4 regions of the Pseudoalteromonas mucoides genome follow, and region 1 is predicted to be linked to each of the others. Evidence: predicted binding sites of a transcription regulator. Region 1 holds the regulator's gene; each other region holds the start of a gene.
What was found. The regulator sigma-54, encoded in region 1, starts transcription at its own class of promoters, with help from an activator protein. The targets are predictions, from matches to a motif close to GTTGGCACGNNNNTNGNNT.
Positions count from the first base shown of each region.

Region 2: nirB (nitrite reductase large subunit NirB) is a predicted target of sigma-54. The motif match lies at 3,548-3,566, and genes of this name have one in related genera.
Region 3: dps (DNA starvation/stationary phase protection protein Dps) is a predicted target of sigma-54. The motif match lies at 2,168-2,186, and genes of this name have one in related genera.
Region 4: glnA (glutamate--ammonia ligase) is a predicted target of sigma-54. The motif match lies at 2,908-2,926, and genes of this name have one in related genera.

Region 1 covers NZ_JBMMUC010000013.1:17,098-22,769, forward strand. The annotation lists gene AAEU30_RS14535 (KpsF/GutQ family sugar-phosphate isomerase) at 1-237, shown strand, start outside; gene kdsC (3-deoxy-manno-octulosonate-8-phosphatase KdsC) at 238-789, shown strand; gene lptC (LPS export ABC transporter periplasmic protein LptC) at 786-1,340, shown strand; gene lptA (lipopolysaccharide transport periplasmic protein LptA) at 1,330-1,857, shown strand; gene lptB (LPS export ABC transporter ATP-binding protein) at 1,854-2,579, shown strand; gene AAEU30_RS14560 (RNA polymerase factor sigma-54) at 2,648-4,144, shown strand; gene hpf (ribosome hibernation promoting factor) at 4,175-4,462, shown strand; gene ptsN (PTS IIA-like nitrogen regulatory protein PtsN) at 4,467-4,919, shown strand; gene rapZ (RNase adapter RapZ) at 4,940-5,672, shown strand, end outside.
Region 2 covers NZ_JBMMUC010000011.1:52,315-57,986, forward strand. The annotation lists gene cobA (uroporphyrinogen-III C-methyltransferase) at 1-451, opposite strand, end outside; gene nirD (nitrite reductase small subunit NirD) at 473-829, opposite strand; gene nirB (nitrite reductase large subunit NirB) at 816-3,392, opposite strand; gene AAEU30_RS13150 (LysR family transcriptional regulator) at 3,677-4,624, opposite strand; gene aceK (bifunctional isocitrate dehydrogenase kinase/phosphatase) at 4,729-5,672, shown strand, end outside.
Region 3 covers NZ_JBMMUC010000002.1:368,890-374,561, forward strand. The annotation lists gene AAEU30_RS03150 (PepSY-associated TM helix domain-containing protein) at 1-539, shown strand, start outside; gene AAEU30_RS03155 (alkaline phosphatase PhoX) at 575-1,942, opposite strand; gene dps (DNA starvation/stationary phase protection protein Dps) at 2,253-2,765, shown strand; gene corA (magnesium/cobalt transporter CorA) at 2,873-3,829, opposite strand; gene AAEU30_RS03170 (efflux RND transporter permease subunit) at 4,028-5,672, opposite strand, start outside.
Region 4 covers NZ_JBMMUC010000026.1:10,888-16,559, forward strand. The annotation lists gene AAEU30_RS20710 (winged helix-turn-helix domain-containing protein) at 1-408, opposite strand, end outside; gene typA (translational GTPase TypA) at 654-2,477, opposite strand; gene glnA (glutamate--ammonia ligase) at 2,983-4,389, shown strand; gene AAEU30_RS20725 (DUF4124 domain-containing protein) at 4,525-5,037, shown strand; gene glnL (nitrogen regulation protein NR(II)) at 5,125-5,672, shown strand, end outside.

The sequences.
Region 1 (5,672 bases):
TTGTTCACTGACGGTGATTTACGTCGTATTTTAGAGCAACGTATCGATATACATAGCACACTTATCAGTGAAGTCATGACACGTTCGTGTACCACGGCAACTGCGGACATGCTTGCCGCCGAAGCGCTTAATATTATGGAGCGTAAACGTATTAACGGTCTTATTGTCATTGATGAAAATCGTCACCCCATTGGTGCACTAAATATGCAAGACTTGCTCAAAGCAGGAGTGTTATAAATGCAATTTGCTGACTTATACCAGCCACTGAGCTTAGATGCTCAAACCCGCGCTAAAAAAATTAAATTGCTTATCTGTGATATTGACGGCGTATTTTCTGATGGTCGAATTTACTTAGGTAATCAAGGCGAAGAATTAAAAGCATTTAATACCAAAGATGGTTTTGGCATCAAAGCGCTAATCAACAGCGGTTTTGATGTTGCTGTTATCACTGGACGTCATTCACAGATAGTTCAGCAGCGAATGACTAGCCTAACAGTACAACATATTTATCAAGGCCAAGAAAATAAGCTGCAAGCCTATCAAGAGCTTAAAGATAAACTGAGCTTAACCGATGAGCAAATCGCCTATATTGGCGATGATGGCCCTGATCTTCCTGTTATGGAGCAAGTTGGCTTTGCAGTAGCGGTGAACGATGCACACCCGTTAATCAAACGCGTATCGCATTATACCACTATGCTACCGGGTGGGTTTGGCGCTGTAAGAGAGCTCACTGATTTATTAATGCTTGAAAACGAAAAATCGCTAACCAGCGAAGGAACCAGCTCATGAATAGTGCGCGTTTAGTTTTAAGCGTATTATTTATAAGCTGTATGGTTTGGCTTTGGTATCCATATTTTAACCAAACAAACATAGAGCAGCTCGTTGAAGAAGATGTTATTGCCAAGCCCGATTACACCGCTGTGGCTTTAAAACAAACAGCCTTTGATGAGCAAGGTAAAATAAGCCACAAAGTCACCGCTGCAAAAATGGAATTATATCAGCAGTTAGGGTTCACTTACTTTGAAGAGCCTATTTTCACTTTATACAATCAAGAACAAATGTGGCAAATTAATGCAGCAGAAGCCACATTGTATGAAAATAACCAGCTGGTTTTAGAAGGCAATGTGACGGCGAAAAACCTCACAAACAATGCCATGATAGACCATATTAATGCCGATAACATTCAAGTTGATATTGAACTTCAAACCATGAGTTCAGAGCAACCAGTCGAGTTAGTCGGCCCAAATTTAAAAATTACTGGGCGCGGATTACAAGCCGATTTAAAAGCCGAAGTAATTGAACTAATTAACCATACGCGAACCATATATTATGACCAATAAACTTGCCAACCTACTTATAATACCAAGCTTATTCATTGCATATTCGAGCTTTGCCCAAGATACAATGCCACCGGCCGATCAGGTCTCAATCAGCGCCGATAAACAACAAGCTCAACTTAAATCTAATGTCGGTATTTTTGAAAAAAACGTTGAAATTATCCACGGTAACCGCCGTATTAAAGCAGATCGCCTTGAAGTACATAAACGTGAAGACTTAGGCGATAACAAACAGCTACTCGTGGCCACTGGCAAACCTGCATACTTTGAAGAAAAACAAGCCGATGGCACCCTAATGAGCGCCAGTGCTGACGAAGTTCGTTACGATGTAGCAAAGCGCCTGTTAACTTTAATTGGCAACGCGAAAGTAACCCAAGCAGGACAAAAAATTAACGCTAAAAGCATCACCTACGATATGGAACAGCAACTAATAAGTGCTGAAAGAGGCGAAGACTCAAATGACCGCGTGCATACAATTTTAGTACCTGTCGATAGCAAAAAATCAAAAGGCCAGCTATGAGTACATTAAAAGCCGAGTTTTTAGCAAAAAGCTACAAGGGCCGCCAAGTTGTAAAAAGTGTTGGCTTAGAAGTTAGCGCTGGGAGTATTGTTGGTCTGCTAGGCCCTAATGGCGCAGGCAAAACCACTACTTTTTATATGATTGTTGGCTTAGTGCCCAGCGATAAAGGTAAAATTAGTATTGATGATAACGATATTACATTATTACCCATGCACAGCCGTGCTCGCTTAGGAATTGGCTATTTACCACAAGAGTCATCTATTTTTCGTAAATTGACCGTTTACCAAAACCTCATGGCGATTTTAGAAACCCGTAAAGAGCTAAACAAAACAGCCCGTGAAGAAGCCTTAGATAGCCTACTTGATGAATTTAGCATTCAACACATTCGCGACAGCCAAGGTATGGCATTGTCAGGTGGTGAGCGCCGTCGAGTTGAAATTGCGCGCGCTTTAGCCGCAAATCCTAAATTTATTCTGTTAGATGAGCCTTTTGCTGGCGTTGATCCCATTTCAGTGTTAGATATAAAGAAGATTATCGAGCACCTTAAAAACCGTGGTATCGGCGTACTTATAACCGACCACAATGTAAGAGAAACCCTTGATGTTTGCGAAAAAGCCTACATTGTTTCTCATGGGGAGTTAATTGCATCAGGAACTCCTGAGCATGTACTTGCCAACCAAACAGTTCGCGATGTATATCTGGGTGAGCAATTTAGGCTATAAAGCAACGCTCAGCTAACTATCTGCTAAACTAAATTATGACAACACAATAAAAGGATTGTTAGAGATAAATGAGGCAATCACTCCAGCTGCGCATGGGCCAGCAACTTACAATGACTCCACAACTGCAACAAGCAATTCGCTTATTGCAGCTAAGTACATTGGATCTCCAGCAAGAAATTCAAGAAGCACTCGACAGCAATCCATTGCTTGAAGTTGAAGAGCAAGAGTTTAGTGACGAAACGGCTGGCAAAAATGAACAAAAACAAGATACCGAAGACGTCACAGTAAGTGCTTCTGCCGATGAGACACCAAGCGAATACGAACAAGAAAGCAGTGAAGCACTTAATAAAGACACCGTAAGTGACGATATGGCTATGGATGTGACCTGGGATGAGTACATGAGCGCCGCTCCTGCCAGCTCATCAGGCCCGATGCCTGAAGATGAATCTATTTATCAAGGGGCTTCAACCGAAACCTTGCATGAATATATTATGTGGCAGTTACAGCTAACCCCATTTAGTCCGACCGACGAGGCGATTGCGATTGCCATTGTCGAAGCTATCGACGACTCAGGTATTTTAACCTTAAGCTGTGAAGACATTGCTGAAAGCCTAAATAAAGATAATAACGAAGAAGAAATTGAGCTTGATGAAGTTCAGGCGGTTCTAAAACGTATTCAACTGTTTGACCCAATTGGTATTGGCGCACGCAGCTTGCAAGAATGTTTATGTATTCAACTAAATCAATTTGACCCCGCAACTCCTTGGATTAGCGAAACAAAAATGATTTTAACTGAACATATCGATTTATTAGCCAGTCGCGACTACCGAACTTTGATGAAAAAGACTAAGCTTAAGGAAGATGAGCTTAAAGAAGTGATGACACTCATCCACAGTCTAAACCCAAAGCCTGCGGATAGTATTGTACGTGAAGAATCTGAATACGTTATTCCAGATGTCTCAGTAAAGAAAATCAAAGGCCGTTGGGTTGTTGAGTTAAATCCCGATAGCATGCCTAAAATTAGAGTAAACAGCCAATATGCAGCTATGTCTCGCTCGGTTAAATCGAGTAGCGACAGCCAATTTATTCGCTCCCACTTGCAAGAAGCAAAGTGGTTTATAAAAAGTTTAGAAAGCCGTAATGACACATTACTCAAAGTAACCAACTGCATCGTTAAACAGCAGCAAGGATTCTTTGAACATGGTCCCGAGGCAATGCGCCCTATGGTATTAAACGATGTTGCTGAAATGGTCGAGATGCATGAATCAACCATTTCACGGGTTACCACCCAAAAGTACATGCACACCCCAAGAGGGATTTTTGAGTTAAAATATTTTTTCTCAAGTCATGTAAGCACTGAAAACGGTGGGGAATGTTCGTCTACAGCGATCCGCGCATTAATCAAAAAATTAATTAGCGCAGAAAACTCAGCGAAACCATTGAGTGATAGCAAAATTGCAGATATATTGGCAGAGCAAGGTATCAAAGTAGCTAGACGTACAATCGCAAAATATCGCGAGTCACTGGCTATTCCACCGTCAAATCAAAGAAAGAGCTTGATTTAAGGCGTAAAAAAACAAAGAAGGAAAATGCTTATGCAACTGAATTTAACTGGTCGTCACGTAGAAATTACCGATTCACTTAGAGACTATGTACACAATAAGTTTGCAAAGCTTGAAAGGCACTTTGATCATATAAACAACGTGCACGTCATTTTAGACGTAGAAAAGCTAAGCCAAAAAGCAGAAGCCACAATACACCTCAGTGGTGCTGATTTATTTGCTTCAACAGAACACCAAGACATGTACGCTGCGATTGACGCCCTAATAGATAAACTAGACCGTCAAGTTATCAAACACAAAGAGAAGCACGCTCGACACTAATATTATGAAACTAAGTTCACTTACTTGTAAGGACTGCAGTAAAGCTGCGGTCCTTTTTAATAGCAAAAAACGAATTTTAGAATTTATTAGCCAGTTGGCTCATGAACAACTCCCTCACCTTTCAGAACAAGAAATTCTTAACTCGCTACTTAATCGAGAGAAACTAGGAAGCACGGGTATTGGCCGTGGAATTGCTATACCTCACGGTAGAATGACTGGTGTTGATACACCATTAGCACTGATACTAGTGAGTGAAACGCCCATTAATTTTGATGCGATTGATAATCGTCCTGTTGATATATTTGTGGCACTCATCGTACCTGATGGTGAGAGTCAACTTCATTTAAAGACCTTGGCCACAATTGCTGATAAACTTAACGATAAAGATTTTTGTAAACAATTACGTAGCGCTAAATCAGACCACGACTTATACCAAGTTATTGTCGAGCAGTCATAAGAAAGTGAAGGAGTCATTACATGGAGTTAATTATCATCAGTGGGCGCTCGGGTTCTGGTAAATCTGTTGCCCTTCGCGTATTAGAAGATCTGGGTTATTATTGTGTTGATAATATTCCTGTGAACTTGCTGCCTTCACTCGTACGAAGCGTTTCTGATAACTATGATAAAACAGCCGTTAGTATTGATGTGCGCAATCTGCCAAAAGAACAGGAAGAGTTTAATGACATCCTTGAGTATTTACCTGGCTTTGCAAACCCGACTTTATTTTATTTAGACAGTGACGACCAAACACTGATCAAGCGCTTTTCAGAAACGCGCCGTTTACACCCATTATCTTTAGACTCTTTACCCCTTGATTTGGCTATCAAGCAAGAGAAAGTATTGCTTGATGTATTGATCACGCGTGCTGATTTTATCCTTGATACTACTGACTTAAGCGTTCATCAACTAGCTGAATCAATTCGCGAAAAAATCTTAGGAAAAAAAGATAAAAAGTTGATTATCACTTTTGAGTCCTTTGGTTTTAAGCACGGTATTCCTAAAGAAGCTGATTACGTATTCGATGCACGCTTTTTACCAAACCCACATTGGGAGCTTGAGCTAAAGCCACTAACAGGCCTAGATCAACCAGTAAAAGATTATTTAGCTAGCCACAGTATTGTGCAGAAGTTTACATGGCAAATTCAAACATTTGTGCAAACCTGGCTACCGCATTTAGAGCGCAATAACCGCAGCTATCTCACAATTGCAA
Region 2 (5,672 bases), on a different contig from region 1:
ATGCGGTAGTTACACCCGGCACTATGGCAAAGGGAATATTATGCTCTGCGAGGGCATCAGCTTCTTCGTTTACACGGGCAAAAATACTAGGATCGCCCCCTTTTAACCGAATGACTGTGTGTCCTTGTTGAGCATACTTGACTAATAACTTACTTATATCAGCTTGCTGCATTGAGTGTTTGTTAGCACGCTTGCCAACAAACACGCGTTGTGCGTTTTCTGGGAGGGTACGTAACAGTTCAACCGAGACTAACCAATCGTACAAAATAACATCGGCACTTTCTATTAACCGCTGAGCTTTAACTGTGATCAGCTCTGGGTCGCCAGGTCCCGCTCCAATTAAATAGACACGACCTCGCTTTTGACCGGTTTTAGATTGATTAAATGGTTTGCTGATCAAATTAGCTAGCCAGTTTGATTCTGACCCCATAAAATAAGAAAGTACACTCATAAGTTTCCCCTAAACAATTAACTAAGCTGCGCTAGTTTGCTCTGCACAGGCTTGTGCTTGGACAAATACACGGTCGTTTTCAATTTTGACGGGATACGTTGCAACACAAACATCGCTTTGTTCTAAGCATTGCCCTGTTTGAAGGCAGAAATGCTGTTTATATAACGCAGAGGCAACTACTAGGGTGTCTTGCATGCTGCCGATAATACCTCTTGATAAAACATTAGCATCACCGATAGGGTCATAGTTACTGATGGCAAAAACCGCTGCTGGCTCTTGTGGAATATAGAATAAAGCGATTTGTGTATTCTCAACTAATGCACATACGCCGCTGTCTGCTACTAGATCATCAATTGATGCGATATCATGCCACAACATTGTCTTGCTCCTTTTCAATTTCAACAATTGGAATTAATTGCTCGTTACTACGCGAATGGTTTCGTTTTTCTGATTTTGTTGCAGGGCGGATTTGGTTCCGCTCTTGAACAAACAAAATATTACTGTCTTGCTCTGGACTATTCACAAATTGGCGGAAGCGTTTGACAGCTGTTTGGCTTTCAATAGTGGTTTTCCATTCACATTGATAGGTCGCTACTACATGTTCCATTTGTGCTTCAAGCTCGGAACAAATATTTAAGCTGTCTTCGATAACAACTTTACGTAAATAGTCTAAACCTCCTTCAAGGTTCTCCATCCACACAGATGTACGTTGTAGTTTGTCTGCTGTTTTAATGTAGAACATGAGTATGCGGTCAATATAGGTGATCAGCGTTTGCGTATCGAGATCAGTGGCAAATAAGTCAGCATGGCGTGGACGCATGCCGCCATTACCACACACATAGAGGTTCCAGCCATTTTCAGTGGCAATTACACCAATATCTTTACTTTGTGCTTCAGCACATTCACGGGTACAGCCAGACACAGCCATTTTAATTTTATGTGGTGATCGTAAGCCCTTGTAGCGATTTTCAATGTCTATCGCTTGGCCAACACTATCTTGTACTCCATAACGGCACCATGTACTGCCAACACAGGATTTAACCGTACGCAAGGATTTACCATATGCGTGACCGGTTTCGAAGCCAACATCAATCAGCTTTTGCCAAATGATTGGTAGCTGCTCAAGGCGGGCACCGAATAAATCAATCCGCTGACCACCTGTAATTTTACAGTACAGATTAAACTCTTGTGCTACCTCACCAAGAACAATGAGTTTATCTGGTGTGATCTCGCCAGCTGCAATTCGTGGAACAACTGAGTATGAGCCATCTTTTTGCATATTAGCTAAGAAGGTGTCATTGGTATCTTGTAAGCCAACATGGGGTTTATCGAGAATGAAATCATTCCATGTTGCAGCTAATATGTTAGCCGCTGCTGGTTTGCAAATATCACAACCTTTACCATGACCAAACTTGTTCAGTAGGTCATCAAAAGTTTTGATGCCATCAACTTTTACGAGGTGCATCAATTCTTGACGAGAGTAGGCGAAGTGTTCACAAATGTGATTGTTAACTTCAACACCGCGAGACTCTAATTCTTGATCAACCACTGTTTTTAGTAAGGCGGCACATCCGCCACAGCCACTGGCAGCTTTTGTACAACTTTTAACTTCGCCAAGCTCACAGGCCCCCCCATCAATGGCGCTGATGATGTCGCCCTTACTGACATTGTGGCAAGAGCAAATCGTTGCGGCATCTGGAAGTGCTGAACTAGAAAGTGTTGGAGCGTCACCAGTTACTGGTAAAATTAAACATTCAGGGTTTTCTGGTAGGGTCATGCCGTTCAACATGTATTGCAGTAATGTATCGTAATCACTGGTATCGCCAACGAGCACTGCACCAATTAACTTGTCAGCTTGCTCATTAAAAACGATTTTTTTGTAGCTACCACGAATAGGGTCTTGATAGACCATCTCTTTACAGTTTTCGGTTTTGCCGTGAGCATCACCAATTGAGCCGACTTCAACACCAAGTAATTTTAATTTAGTGCTCATATCGGCGCCAGAGAAGGCTAAATCACCACCACTGAACTGACTTGCGACAACACGCGCCATATTATAACCAGGTGCAACTAAACCAAATATGAAATTGCTCCACAAGGCACATTCACCGATAGCATAAATATCCGGATCAGATGTTTGGCATTGATTGTTGATAACAATACCGCCTCGGGGACCTATTTCAAGCTCTGTGGCACGGCCTAGTTGGTCGTATGGGCGAATGCCTGCTGAGAATAAAATAATATCTGTTTCAAGGTGACTGCCATCGCTGAAGTTCATTCGGTAACGGCATTGCTCTCCTTTAACAATTTCTTGTGTGGTTTTACCTGTATGAACAGTTACACCTAACTGTTCTATCTTATTTTTAAGTAATTCACCGCCGACTTCATCAAGCTGTACACCCATAAGTTGTGGCGCAAATTCGACCACGTGCGTATCTAAACCAAGTTGTTTTAGGGCATTACTGGCCTCAAGACCTAATAGACCACCACCCACTACCACACCTACTTTACTCACTTTGGCGCTTTGTTGAATTGCTTCTAAATCTTCTAATGTACGATAAACCAAACAATGGGGCTGATCATTACCAGGAATTGGTGGTACAAATGGGTATGAGCCGGTTGCTATAACAAGTTTATCGTAGTCATATTGCTGACCAGTTGTTGTTTTAACAACTTTATTTTGTTTATCTATCTGATCAACCCATGTATTAGTGTGTACATTTATATTGAGTTGCTGATAGTTTTCTGCAGTTGTTAAAGCTAAATCAGCAGGACTTTTACCATCAAAAACGCTCGATAAATATACGCGGTCATAGGCTAAATTAACCTCACCACATAAAACGGTTATGACAGCATTCGCATCGCTGGCACGCATTTGCTCTACAAAGTGATGACCGACCATGCCATTACCAATGACGAGAATTTGTTGGGGTGTTTGCATGTGGTATTCCTTAGTTTTGACGGTTTTACAAACACAAAAAAGCCCGCCACTTAAAGTAATAAAACAGTAAGTGTGCGGGCTTCTTTGCCTAAAATTTAAGTTGTTTTGTTTTTTATTGTTTTAGTAAGCGCAATCATACGCTCTTAACCTTTACAAAGCAGATACAATGCCAATTTGTTAAGTTGTTGAATTTAAATACAAATACTAAAGTGGGAATGAAATCATAACGAAGTATTGATCTATTTTAGTGCGCCTTAGCACCATCTTGGTCGGTACAATGATACTTAACGATCGGCGACGGTGCTTGCAAAGTTCAGTAATTCACGGCGTAGCCATTGGTGCGGGCTGGCATGATGTAGCAGTGGGCTCCACAACATCTTTATTTCAATCGGGACCACTTGAAATGGCACTGGGCTGATAACTAAATCTGTATGCTTAGCAAGGAGCATGGCTTGTCGACGAGGCAAAGTGGCGATAAGTTTTGCCGATTGGCAAAGTAAGCTTGCCACCATATAGTGGCGGGTGAACACCCGAATATGTCGTGTTTGCTCTAACTGCCACAGTGCCTCATCAACCCAGCCGAGCTTTTGACTGCCTGACTTATTCGTAACGGCGGCCTCTGCCCCCCAACCGGCTCTATTAACCCATATGTGCTGCGCAGCTAAGTAGCTTTGCAGATCCGGTTTATTTAAATAACGATTATTAGGATGCATTAAGCAGCAATAATTATCGCGCCATACACTGGCTTGATGAAATGAGCGAGGCATGCCATTAAAGCGATTGATTGCTAAATCAATAGTGCCTTTTTCCATATCTTGTAGGTTTACGTCACTGGGACTGAGCACATCAAAGTTAAGGCCAGGGTATTTTTCGAGTTGTTCAGTAATAAAGGGCGCAACTAAGGTCGACTCTAAATAATCGTTAGCCATTATCCTAAAAGTGACTTGGGCATCGGTTGGGTCAAATAAGTCACTGGGCTGCGTTATCGCTTCAGCCATTTTGAGAAGCGCTTCTATTTCAGGCTTGAGGCTCAATGCTTTTGCTGTTGGCGTCATATTACCTGCAGCGCGAACGAGTAGTGGATCATCAAATAAATCACGTAAGCGTTTTAGTGCATTACTCATGGCAGGTTGAGTCAACGCAAGTTTATTTGCAGCTTTTGATACATTTTGCTCATCAATGAGTACATTGAGATACACCAGTAAGTTGAGATCGACATTTCTTATATTCATCTGATCAATCTTATTCATTCGCTTTATTAATTATCTAAATTAAAACCTGCTTGCTATGGTGTGTAAACAGCTAAAATAAAATAGTCGTCATAAGTGATAAAAATATGCCAAATCTACAGCCTGCATCATCTTACAATTGTGCGCTTGAACACGTTATTGCAACTAAACTTGCCCGAGCAGTATTTGCAGGCTTTGAAGCCATGTTTGCAGAGTTTTTAAATATCACCTTGGGCGCACAAAGCCGTTTTGAACAAAGGCAGTGGCTAGATGTACAGGCCGCTATGCGAGCACGCTTACAAGTATACGAGCGCCAAGTTGCCAATGTTAGCGATACGGTAAAACTCATTGCTTACAATGAATATGATAATGCTGCAATCTGGCAACAAGCAAAAAATGTCTATGCTGCAATGGTGTCGAATCATGAAAACCAACCGATAGCACATACATTTTTCAATTCGATATTTGGTGCTATTTGGCATGATAAAAAAATTCGTACCGTACATTTGTTTGTTTTAAAGGCAAAATATCGCACAGCCCCACGACCATTTGATAGTTTAGTAAGGCGAATATCATTACAATCTGGTTTCGCTGAGGCTGTTAAACAGCTTATTTTAGCGCAATCATTTCGGGTCAAGTTTAGTAATTTTGAGCATGATGTTACCCAGTTACAACATACTTTAACAATGGGGGCAAAACACCAGTGCCGCCAAGTATATGAACTTATAAACTTAAACAATGGTTATATAGAATACGCTAATTCATTGTTTTTTAGAAATAAAGCATGTTATTTGATAGGCCGTTGCATTGCTAAAAATGGGGATAACATGCCCTTTGCGATTGCCATATTAAATACCGAGGATGGCTTAAAGTTAGATGCGGTGATGATGGGGGCAGATCAACTCAGTTTACTGTTTGGCTTTGCTCGTACTTATTTTATGGTAGATACCGACCAACCAGCGCGCTATGTAGATTATCTATCAGTGCTATTGCCACATAAGCAGCGGTTTGAGCTGTTTAATGCGATTGGGTTTATTAAACATGCAAAAAC
Region 3 (5,672 bases), on a different contig from region 1:
AACTAAACCGTAGTTTGCATCGTGATATCGGTTACTTTTGCATTGGTTTAGTGATCATTTTTGCAGTATCAGGCATAGCGGTTAACCACAAAGATGACTGGAACCCGAATTACCGTGTTGAGCAAGCTGTAATACCTGTATCAACTCAGGAATGGTCACTTGATAACGATACTAAGCTTACTAATCAGGTACTTGCAATAAGTAATGTTAATGAAAAGGTTAAGGCCACATATTGGGCATCACCCACGCAATTTAAGCTATTTTTTAAAAATGGCAATAACCTATTATTAAACATAAAAGATCAGCGAATAGTGTATGAAAAAATAACCCCTCGCCATGTATTTCAGGCATTTAACCGCCTACATTTAAACGAGACTAAAGCGTCTTGGGTTATCTTTTCCGATGCTTTTGCTGCATTACTGATTTTTTTGGCTTTAAGTGGCCTGTTTATGATTAAAGGTAAATACAGCCCTTGGGGTATGAGATCCCTGTGGATACTCAGCGGTATCGCCCTACCCGCGGTGTATATATTGATGTAAAAAGGTGAAGGTGAGTACTTTCACCTTTTTCACTCTTAGCGCTTAAAACTATCCCATGGCCCTGTAATTGCCAAAGTTTTAGTTGGCTTATATACATTTACAAACAACGTTTTACCATCAGGCGAAAAACACGCTCCAGCAAGTTCTGTTTGTGTATTTAATCGGGCAAAGTTATACACCTCACCTTTAGGGGTAACGCCACGTAAATGATTATCGACCACATCAGTGTATTGGTCCTCGCAAACCATTAAATGCCCGTTAGGTGCAACGGTTAAATTGTCACCAAAGTTATAAAGAGAGCCATCAATACTTTCAACAAACAATTGTATTTTCCCTGGGGCTGTCTGTTCTTTACTCGTGCCTTCAAACTGCGACGGTACATACTTCATAACTTGGCCCAGCTGTTTTTTACCGCCATTGGTACAACAAAAATAAAGCTCGTTATCACCCCAATGAATGCCCTCTCCTCGGGCAAACAATGCAGCGCCATTGGCATAGCCACGTAAGCGTAAGTCATCTTTGGGGCTCTCGGGGTTATCTAAATCGACCCATTCAACTTCCATATTCTGATGCAATGCCATATTAGCGTCAGCCCAATTTCGGGTATCAAACTGTGGCGTGGTTTTAATCACCATTGCTTGCAGTTTACCGCCTTTATTTAATTTACCTGCCTCGTTAGGAATAAAGCGATAAAACAAGCTATCGCCTTTATCTTCAGTAAGGTAAACAATGCCTGTTTTAGGGTCTACCGCGGCAGCTTCATGGTTAAAACGGCCCATCGCTTTTAACGGTTGGGGCTTCACTAAGCCTTTATCGTCAGCTGGAATTTCAAAAATATAGCCATGATCTTGGCCAAAACCATCAGCTTTCGTTAACGTTGTTTCTTCGCATGTAAGCCAAGTACCCCACGGCGTGATACCACCAGAGCAGTTACGAATAGTGCCAACGAGCGACAAATATTCTTGTTCTTTGGTGCCCGTTTTAAGGTTATAAACAATATGACTGGTGCCACCAGGTAGAGCAACGCCTTGACTATCAACGTCATACGCTAGCGAGGTTTTATGAGTTTGTAGGCTTGATTCAGCTTTTGCTAAATCGGTTGGCTTAAGTTCATGATTGCGAACCAGTGCCACACGTTCGTCATCAAGCGTAATACACCCCATGCCATCGGCTTTATCTGGTACCGTAAAGCCATCAGACATTTTATCACCGAGCTGAGAAATAACCTTGTAACTAAAGCCTGCAGGCAAATCTAACAACTTGTTATTATCTGCAATTAAAGGCCCGTACGCATGCAAGTTACTACCTAAGTCACTTAATGGTACTTTACCAAACGCGCTACGCGATAGACCCACAAATGCCAGTGTTCCCGCACTAAATAAAAACTGCCTTCTGTTAATCATATTTGCTCGATTTATTATTACTTAAGAAACTTACCAACATCATAAATTAAAAGCGTTAACAAAAATCGGGCCAACCAATAAATTCACGAAATTGTCATATTCTCAAGCCATGAATTATTTACAAAGCTATGCAGGTTTTTCATATCAATTACCTTTTTAAATCATAGCCACTTCGCAACAAAAAACGTAACCACCTGAAAAAGTTGGTAATTATTAAATTTTAAATTCGGCATACCCATTGCTTCGAATAAGGTATGCCCGCTTAGAATTTACTAAAGCTAAGCGTTTAGTTTTTAATTTAGGAGGAATTATGAGTAATAGTAAAGTCGCTGAATTTACCGCCCCAGGCATGAATAGTGAATCTGCTGAGCAAGCAATTGCCCAACTCGATAACCGCATGGTAGCGTTAATTGATTTACAACTTACTTTAAAGCACATTCATTGGAATGTGGTAGGCCCTAACTTTATCGGCGTACACGAAATGCTCGACCCGCAAGTGGCCGCAGTACAAGAAATGACAGACACTATCGCTGAACGTATTGCTACTCTAGGTGGAGTTCCATTAGGAACACCTAAGTCGATTGTTGATCGCCGCTCTTGGGAAGATTATTCGATTGGTAAAGGGTTAGTGAAAGATCACCTTGTTGCTCTTGATAAAGTATACAATGGTGTAAATGGCGATCACCGTAAAGCCCTTGAAAAACTATCAGAGCTTGACCCTGTCTCAGAAGATATGATCATCGCGCAACTTGCTGACCTAGAACAATTCCAGTGGTTTGTACGTGCTCACATTGAGTCATCAACTGGTGAATTACAAAGTTAATAAATCGTAACCACATCAGTAAAAGCCCAAATAACTTAGTCGTTTGGGCTTTTAGTACCATTTTAAGTGAGGGAGTAATCACAAACAAAAGTCACATAAGCTAAATACTACAACCACCCCTTGTGTTTAAAAAATAAATAAGGTGCAAAACCAGAGAGCAACATCACCCCAATCGCAAACGGATACCCCCAGGCCCACTCAAGTTCAGGCATGCGATTAAAATTCATACCGTAAACACTGGCCACCACAGTTGGCGGTAAAAACACCACGGAGGCAATCGAGAAAGTTTTAATTATTTGGTTTTGCTCAATATTAATAAAGCCTTGAGTGGAATCCATAAGAAAATTAACCTTATCAAATAAAAAGGTACAGTGTGACATTAGAGTATCTATATCAAGTACAATCTCTCTTAATGATTCGCGATCCTGACTTTGTACACCTAACTGACGTATCAAGAATGAAATATTGCGTCGAGTATCCATTAAGCATAAACGCACTTTACCATTGGCATCCTCTAATCGTGCGATACGACTGATCGCTTCCTCTAAATCAGAGCCATCTTCTTCAAGAACATAAGCACTGAGTTTCTCTAACTGATGATGCATATCTTCCAACATGTCTGCATGGTTTTCGACTTTTTGATCAAATAATGTTACCAGTAATTGTTTTGCCGTATCACACATCACCTGGCCTCTACGGGCTCTTAAACGTAATAATCGAAAGTCAGCGAGCTCATCATCGCGAATAGTCAATAAACAATTATCTTTAAGTAAACAAGCCACTGTGACGGTATTAAACCGCCCTTCATTTGGCGACATAAATAATGCATGTACATGCAAACCTTCATTGTCAATAAAGCATCGCGATGAAGCCTCAATCTCTTGAACATCTCCAGACTCAGGGAACGTTATATCCAGTGTTTTTGCTAGAATATTACGCTCATCCTCTGTGGGTTTGATAGTATCAATCCAATGTGCACTTCTAATTAATGTTTCTATAGGAGTATCAGGGGAAGGCTCTAATTCATTAATCACTCCCTGTTCGATAGAAAAAAATCTCAGCATACACTTCTCCAATAAAAACAAGACAGCCTAAGTATATGTAACAGATCATTAATCAACAATGACAATGCATTGCTCAATACATTTATTGTTTATCTGACTTTAAAGCGATCAAAAAAGGTCAGGGTTTGTAAAGCCTAACCTTTCTATTAACAAACAGAGTTTAAAAAAGCTGAGGAAGTATCCAGCTTCTTAATATAGTTAACTCTTTTGCTTATAAACCATTAATAACATCGCCGGTAGCACGGTAAGACTCACGATAGTGGATACGCCAATACCACATAGCACGATAATCCCCACACCCCGATACAACTCTGAACCTTCGCCCGGAATAAATACTAACGGCGCTAAACCACATAATGTGGTCATGGTTGACATAACAATCGGTTTTAACCGTGTTTCTAGTGCGCTGATCACCGCTTGATAAGCCTCAATGCCCGCGGCCAAATTGCGGCGACTTTGATCAACAATTAAAATAGGGTTATTCACCACAGTGCCTAACAAAATCAAAAAGCCCAGCATAGTGATCATATCAAATGGCTGATGAAATCCACCAAACACTGAGCCTAGTGCGTTAATTACATTTAGCCCTAATAATCCACCAGCCATCCCTAACGGCACGGTAGCCATAATAAATAGTGGCTGGCCCCAATGTTTAAAAATAGCGACTAACAATAAATAGCATAACGCTAAAGCGACAATAAAATTGCCACTGAGTGCGTCGCGTGTTTTTTCTAGCTGATCTGCCGCACCACCTATACTGATGTTCACCCCGGGGAGTAAATCACCTTGTTTCTGTAGCTGTGGTAGTAATTGCTCACGTACTAATTGCTGCGCCCGTTCAAGTGCGACCTCACGCGGCGGAATAATATACACAGTTACTGTGCGGCGACCATCGACGCGGCGTAAACTGTCGCTGTCGGCTTTTTCATTTAGGTTAGCAAGTGCATTTAACGGCAGCAATCCTTGTGAGGTCACCACCGGCGCTTGCTCAAGCCCCTCTAAACTTTGTTTATTACCGGCCTCTGAGAATATAAATACATCAACTTTATCGTCATCTAAAATTAACTCATCCACATAGGCACCATCACTTAAAGCTGCAACGGTATAGCCTAACTCATCTGCAGTCATGCCCACTTCAGCAAGGCGTTGCCAGCGCGGTTCAATTTCAATTAAAGGTTGATCAAGGGTTAATGACGATGGCTCTGAGTCGACTTGTGGATTGTCAAAAACCTCACTGGCGAGTCGATATACGGCATCGGCAGCGCGGTATAAATCCACTTGCTCGGTGCCGCTAATATCTAGGGCAACTGCGCGCGTCCCGCCGTCGTTACTGGAGATAATAGAGCCTCGCGATGAAAATGCCCGCATGCCCGGGTAACTTTTAAATTTAGCAGTAATAGCGGCCATCATTGCATCGATATGTGCAGGATCATTAGGTTCACTCAAAAACCAAATACTGCCGACGCCAACTGATAATGAATAGTATTTTAACGAGGGTAAGTCTGTTTTTCCCTGTGTAAAGTCACTGCTTGGCGCATTTAAGTGCTGATCAAAATAAATTAATAATTCATCACTAATTTTTTGCATGTGACTTAAATTATACCCTGGCGGTGCAATCATCATTGAGAACGCTTTGGGCTCTTCACCTTCAGGTAGGTATTCGGCTTCTGGCATAAATAACCAAGCACCACAGATTAAACCAACTACAGCCATTATTACGCATACAGTGCGCTGAGTTTTAGACGCTAAAAATGACGGAATAAACTTAGGCAGGCGCATGGCTTGTGTCATTGCCGCGTTTGCTTTTGTAGCGTCCGCTTTTATAGCGCCTTTTTTTGAAGAA
Region 4 (5,672 bases), on a different contig from region 1:
CTCATAAATTCTTTTTGTAATGAGCCCTACAACATTACAGAGTTCATTACTTAAGCTATTAGCGACTTTATTCCTGCTTTGAAATATTGAAGCATTCAATCTGTACCCACTACCATTTGTACCTGTTACCGTATGAATATATTTCTTATTTGCTTCTAATTGAGCCAGTGCTCGACGCAAACTATAAATGTGATTATTAATTGTATGATCACTTACTGTAGCATTCCCCCAAACATGATTTCTCAAGTCATCTCTTGTTACAAGCTGTCCTGTTCGACTCGCGAGGTGGCATAAAATCCTCATAGCCATAGATTGAAGATCTATCGACTCCCCATCACAACTCAACTTATCTATCGTAGGATCAACTGTAAGCTTTTCTAGTTGGAAAGCTTTATTAAAGTCGGTCATTACATATCATTAAACTAATCACAACATATAGTATACAATATACATAAAATATGATTTTGACTAGTACATTCAACTCACATCAGTTATTCATTGGAGTATTGGAGATTATCAAATACGCTAGATAATAAAGCACTTCAAAGTCTAACTGGACTTTAAAACTTTAAACTCGCTAACTAAAACCCACAAAAAAGCCGCTGTATTTTGCAATACAGCGGCTTTTGAAATCATTTTTCTAAATTAATAGATTATGACTTAGGAGCACGGCCCGCACGTTTACGCTCATTTTCAGTTAAATGACGTTTACGAATACGAATGTTCTCAGGTGTAACTTCTACTAGCTCATCATCAGCAATAAACTCAAGCGCTTGCTCAAGTGAATAGTTAAGTGCTGGTGTAAGTGTTTGTGCTTCATCTGTCCCAGATGCACGAACGTTAGTAAGTTGCTTACCTTTAAGTGCGTTAACTGTAAGGTCGTTATCACGGCTATGAATACCGATAACCATACCTTCATAAACTTCAACACCGTGACCGATGAATAAACGGCCGCGCTCTTGTAAGTTAAATAATGCGTTAGTAAGTGCTTTACCTGTTGCGTTTGCAATCATTACGCCGTTCTTACGAACACCTAGCTCGCCACCTTTGTGCGGACCGTAGTGATCGAACGTATGGTAAAGTAAGCCAGAGCCTGAAGTTAATGTCATGAACTCAGTTTGGAAACCGATTAAGCCACGGCTTGGGATCATAAAGTCCATACGCATACGGCCTTTACCATCTGGTGCCATGTCAGTTAGCTCACCTTTACGAAGACCAATTTGCTCCATGATAGAACCTTGGTGCTCTTCTTCACAGTCAATTGTTAGTGTTTCATACGGTTCTTCTAACACGCCATCAACAGTGCGTAAGATTACTTCTGGACGAGATACAGCAAGCTCGTAACCTTCACGACGCATGTTCTCGATTAAGATACCTAGGTGTAATTCACCACGACCAGAAACACGGAAGCTATCTGGGTTATCAGTATCTGCAACACGAAGTGCAACGTTGTGTACTAATTCTTTGTCTAAACGCTCACGTATATTACGTGAAGTAACAAACTTTCCTTCTTTACCACAGAACGGAGAGTTATTTACAGAGAACGTCATTGTTACTGTTGGCTCATCAACACTTAGTGGTGGTAATGCTTCAACATTGTTAGGACAGCAAATCGTATCTGAAATTTTAAGCTCGCCAAGACCAGTAACTGTTACGATGTTACCAGCGAAAGCTTTATCTGTATCAATACGCTCAAGACCTAGATAGCTTTGTACTGAACCAATCTTACCGTTACGAGTCGTGCCGTCAGCACCAATAATCGTTACTTGTTGGTTAGGCGCAACAGAACCACGTTTGATGCGACCGATACCGATTACACCTTTATACGAGTTGTAATCAAGCTGAGAGATTTGCATTTGGAAGTCACCTTCAGGATCTGCATCCGGTGGTGATACTTCGTCAACGATCATCTTAAACATAGGTTCCATGTTGTCTGATGGCTCGTCTAAATCTAGTGTTGCCCAGCCATTGATAGCTGATGCATAGATTACTTTAAAGTCTAACTGTTCGTCAGTTGCGCCAAGGTTATCGAATAAATCAAAGATTTGATCCATAACCCAATCTGGACGTGCGCCTGGTTTATCAATTTTATTGATAACAACGATTGGTTTTAAGCCTTGCGCGAATGCTTTTTGCGTTACGAAACGCGTTTGTGGCATCGGACCTTCTTGAGCATCAACAAGTAATAATACTGAGTCAGCCATCGAAAGTACGCGTTCAACTTCACCGCCAAAGTCGGCGTGTCCCGGGGTATCTACGATATTGATATGGTAGTCATTCCAAGAAATGGCCGTGTTTTTAGCCAAAATGGTAATACCACGTTCTTTCTCAATGTCGTTTGAGTCCATCACGCGCTCTTCGTTACCGCCGCGTGTTTCTAATGTACCTGATTGCTCAAGTAGTTTGTCAACCAAAGTTGTTTTACCGTGGTCAACGTGCGCGATAATCGCTATATTTCTTAACTGTTCGATGCTCATATATTTACTCAGAGAAGTTTATTCTCATTGATCCTGCAAGATCTACGCACTCATCTGCGTTTTCACCAGATGTCCCAGCATAGGATTTAAAAGGGCGCATATTATCCCTCATTAATGACATGGATGAAAGTTTATCCAATATAAATTTCAAAACTTTCTCAATACTTTTACTAAGTATCTGTTTTATATATGACAAATAAATGAATTAAATTTCATTTATTTTCTAAAAATCAATTTTTGAGCTATTTTGAGGATATTTTTGGCACTATTTTGCAATTAGGTTATGCTGATTTGAGCGTTTAAAATATCAGCAAAATGAAACCTGTAAAGATTGCACCAAAATGAAAATATTTCGCACCAAAATGGTGCTTTAATGTGGGTTTATTTACTGCACTTATATTTTTTAACAATGCAAACAGCTAGTTATAAACATGGCACAGAATCAGCTTACTAAAGAACAAAAGCAATTATGCAGCAATTATAAAACCCAACAGTTGGAGGACACATGTCACAATCGGTTTTAGATCTTATTAAAGAAAATGACGTTAAGTTCATTGATTTACGCTTTACTGATACAAAAGGTAAAGAGCAACATGTTTCTATTCCTCATCACCAAGTTGATGAAGACTTTTTTGAAGACGGTAAAATGTTCGACGGTTCTTCAATCGCGGGCTGGAAAGGCATTAACGAATCAGACATGGTATTAATGCCAGTTCCTGAGTCAGTTAAACTTGACCCTTTCACAGAAGAAACCACTCTAATCGTACGTTGTGACGTTGTAGAGCCTTCTACACTTCAAGGTTATGAGCGTGACCCGCGCTCTGTTGCTAAGCGCGCTGAAGAATACATGAAATCTACAGGTATCGCTGACACAGTACTATTTGGTCCAGAGCCTGAATTCTTCCTTTTTGATGACGTTAAATACAAATCAGATATGTCTGGTTCTATGTATAAAATTGATGCAGAAGAAGCGTCATGGAACTCAGACAAAGAATACGAAGGCGGCAATACAGGTCACCGTCCAGGTGTTAAAGGTGGTTACTTCCCATGTTCACCAGTTGATTCTTCACAAGATTGGCGTTCAGCGACTTGTTTAGTTCTTGAAGAACTAGGTCAAGTTGTAGAAGCACATCACCACGAAGTTGCAACAGCAGGTCAAAACGAAATTGCTACTCGCTTCAATACCATGGTATTAAAAGCAGATGAAATCCAAGAAATGAAATATGTTATTCACAACATGGCTCATTTATACGGTAAAACAGCGACGTTTATGCCTAAGCCAATCGTTGGTGATAACGGTTCTGGTATGCATTGTCACCAATCACTAGCTAAAGATGGTGTAAACTTATTCGCAGGTGATAAGTATGGCGGTCTTTCTGAAGATGCACTTTACTACATTGGTGGTATCATCAAGCATGCTAAAACAATCAACGCTTTTGCAAATGCTTCAACTAACTCGTACAAACGTTTAGTACCAGGTTTTGAAGCGCCAGTAATGCTTGCATACTCAGCACGTAACCGTTCTGCTTCAATCCGTATTCCAGTAGTACCATCTGAAAAAGGTCGTCGTATCGAAGTGCGCTTCCCAGATCCAACTGCTAACCCTTACCTTGCATTTGCTTCAATGCTTATGGCTGGTCTTGACGGTATCAAAAACAAGATCCACCCTGGCGATGCTATGGATAAAGATTTATACGACTTACCAGCAGAAGAAGCAGCTGAAATTCCAACAGTTGCAGCATCACTAGACGAAGCACTAGCAGCACTTGATGCTGATCGTGAGTTCTTAACTCAAGGTGGTGTATTCACTGACGACCTAATCGATGCTTATATCTCGCTTAAGTCTCAAGAAGTTGAAAAGCTTAACATGACAACTCACCCTGTTGAGTTTGAAATGTACTACAGCGTTTAATACGCTGTAGCTAAAATTGTCTAGTTATAGATAATATATGTGTGTTCTCAAGGCCCGTTTTACGGGCTTTTTTTATGGCAAAATGTTTCATTCTCCACTAGAGTTTAATTAGTGCAAAAAACGCAGGGTTAAAGAGTGAAAACAAAGATATTGGTATTGCTGACGACAATTTTATTCAGCTTTTATGGTTATTCAGGTGATAAAAAAATTTATACTTGGAAGGATAAAAATGGCGCTGTTGTTTTTTCTGACACTCCTAAAGTGGGTGCACAGGAAGTTAAATTAACAAGCCAAATACTTGCTATGCCTACCACTGATACCAGCATCTTAAATGAAGCCAAACCTGCCACCACTAAAAGCTTTAAAATTGTCGTCGCATCTCCAGCCCATGAAGAAACCGTTAGAGAAAATACCGGCTCAGTATATGTGACCAGCCGAATTTCACCACGCTTTGAGAATGGCTTTACAATTCAATTATTCGTTGATGGCGTAGCCTACGCAGAACCCAGTAACACTAGCACCTTTGCACTTCGTAACGTTGATCGAGGCGAGCATTCCTTACAGGTTAAATTATTTGACCCAAAAGGCAATGTACTATCGGTTAGCCCCAAGAGTGTATTCTTTATGCATCGACAGTCATCATTGTAGCCTACGCTATTTTTTATAATAGCGCTCTGATTATAAATATATGTGCTAAGCTGCTAGCTATCATCAACGCACTAAAATGGTGCAATAATGTCCAATAATAAAAAATTCAGTCCTGAACTACTAACCAGCATATGGAAAAACCTAACAACTGCAGTCATTTTACTCGATAAAAATTTTACTCTCGTTTACGTCAATGATAGTGCCAGTGAGCTGCTAGGGCTTGGTCCTAAACGCATTCTTAATCAGCCTTTTGATAGCCTGTTTAACTACCATTCCGTAGACTTAGAGCGCATTGCTAAATACGCTTTAATGGATGGTGTAGATTGCCACCAGCATAGAGCTGACGTGGTCTTCGTGGACTCCCGCCATGCTAAATTAGCTATTAGTGCAAGACGAGTAAAACTTGATAACGAGTATTATATTTTATTTGAGTGTCGCCAAACGGACGATGAAATCCGCCATGATCAAGCGTCCAACCAGATGCATCAATATCAAGCCGCGCGGAACTTAATTCGCGGACTTGCACACGAAATTAAAAATCCTCTTGGTGGAATTCGCGGAGCGGCGCAATTATTGCAGTATGAGGTTGATCAGCAAGAGCGCGATCAATGTGCAGAACTAATTATTGAGCAAGC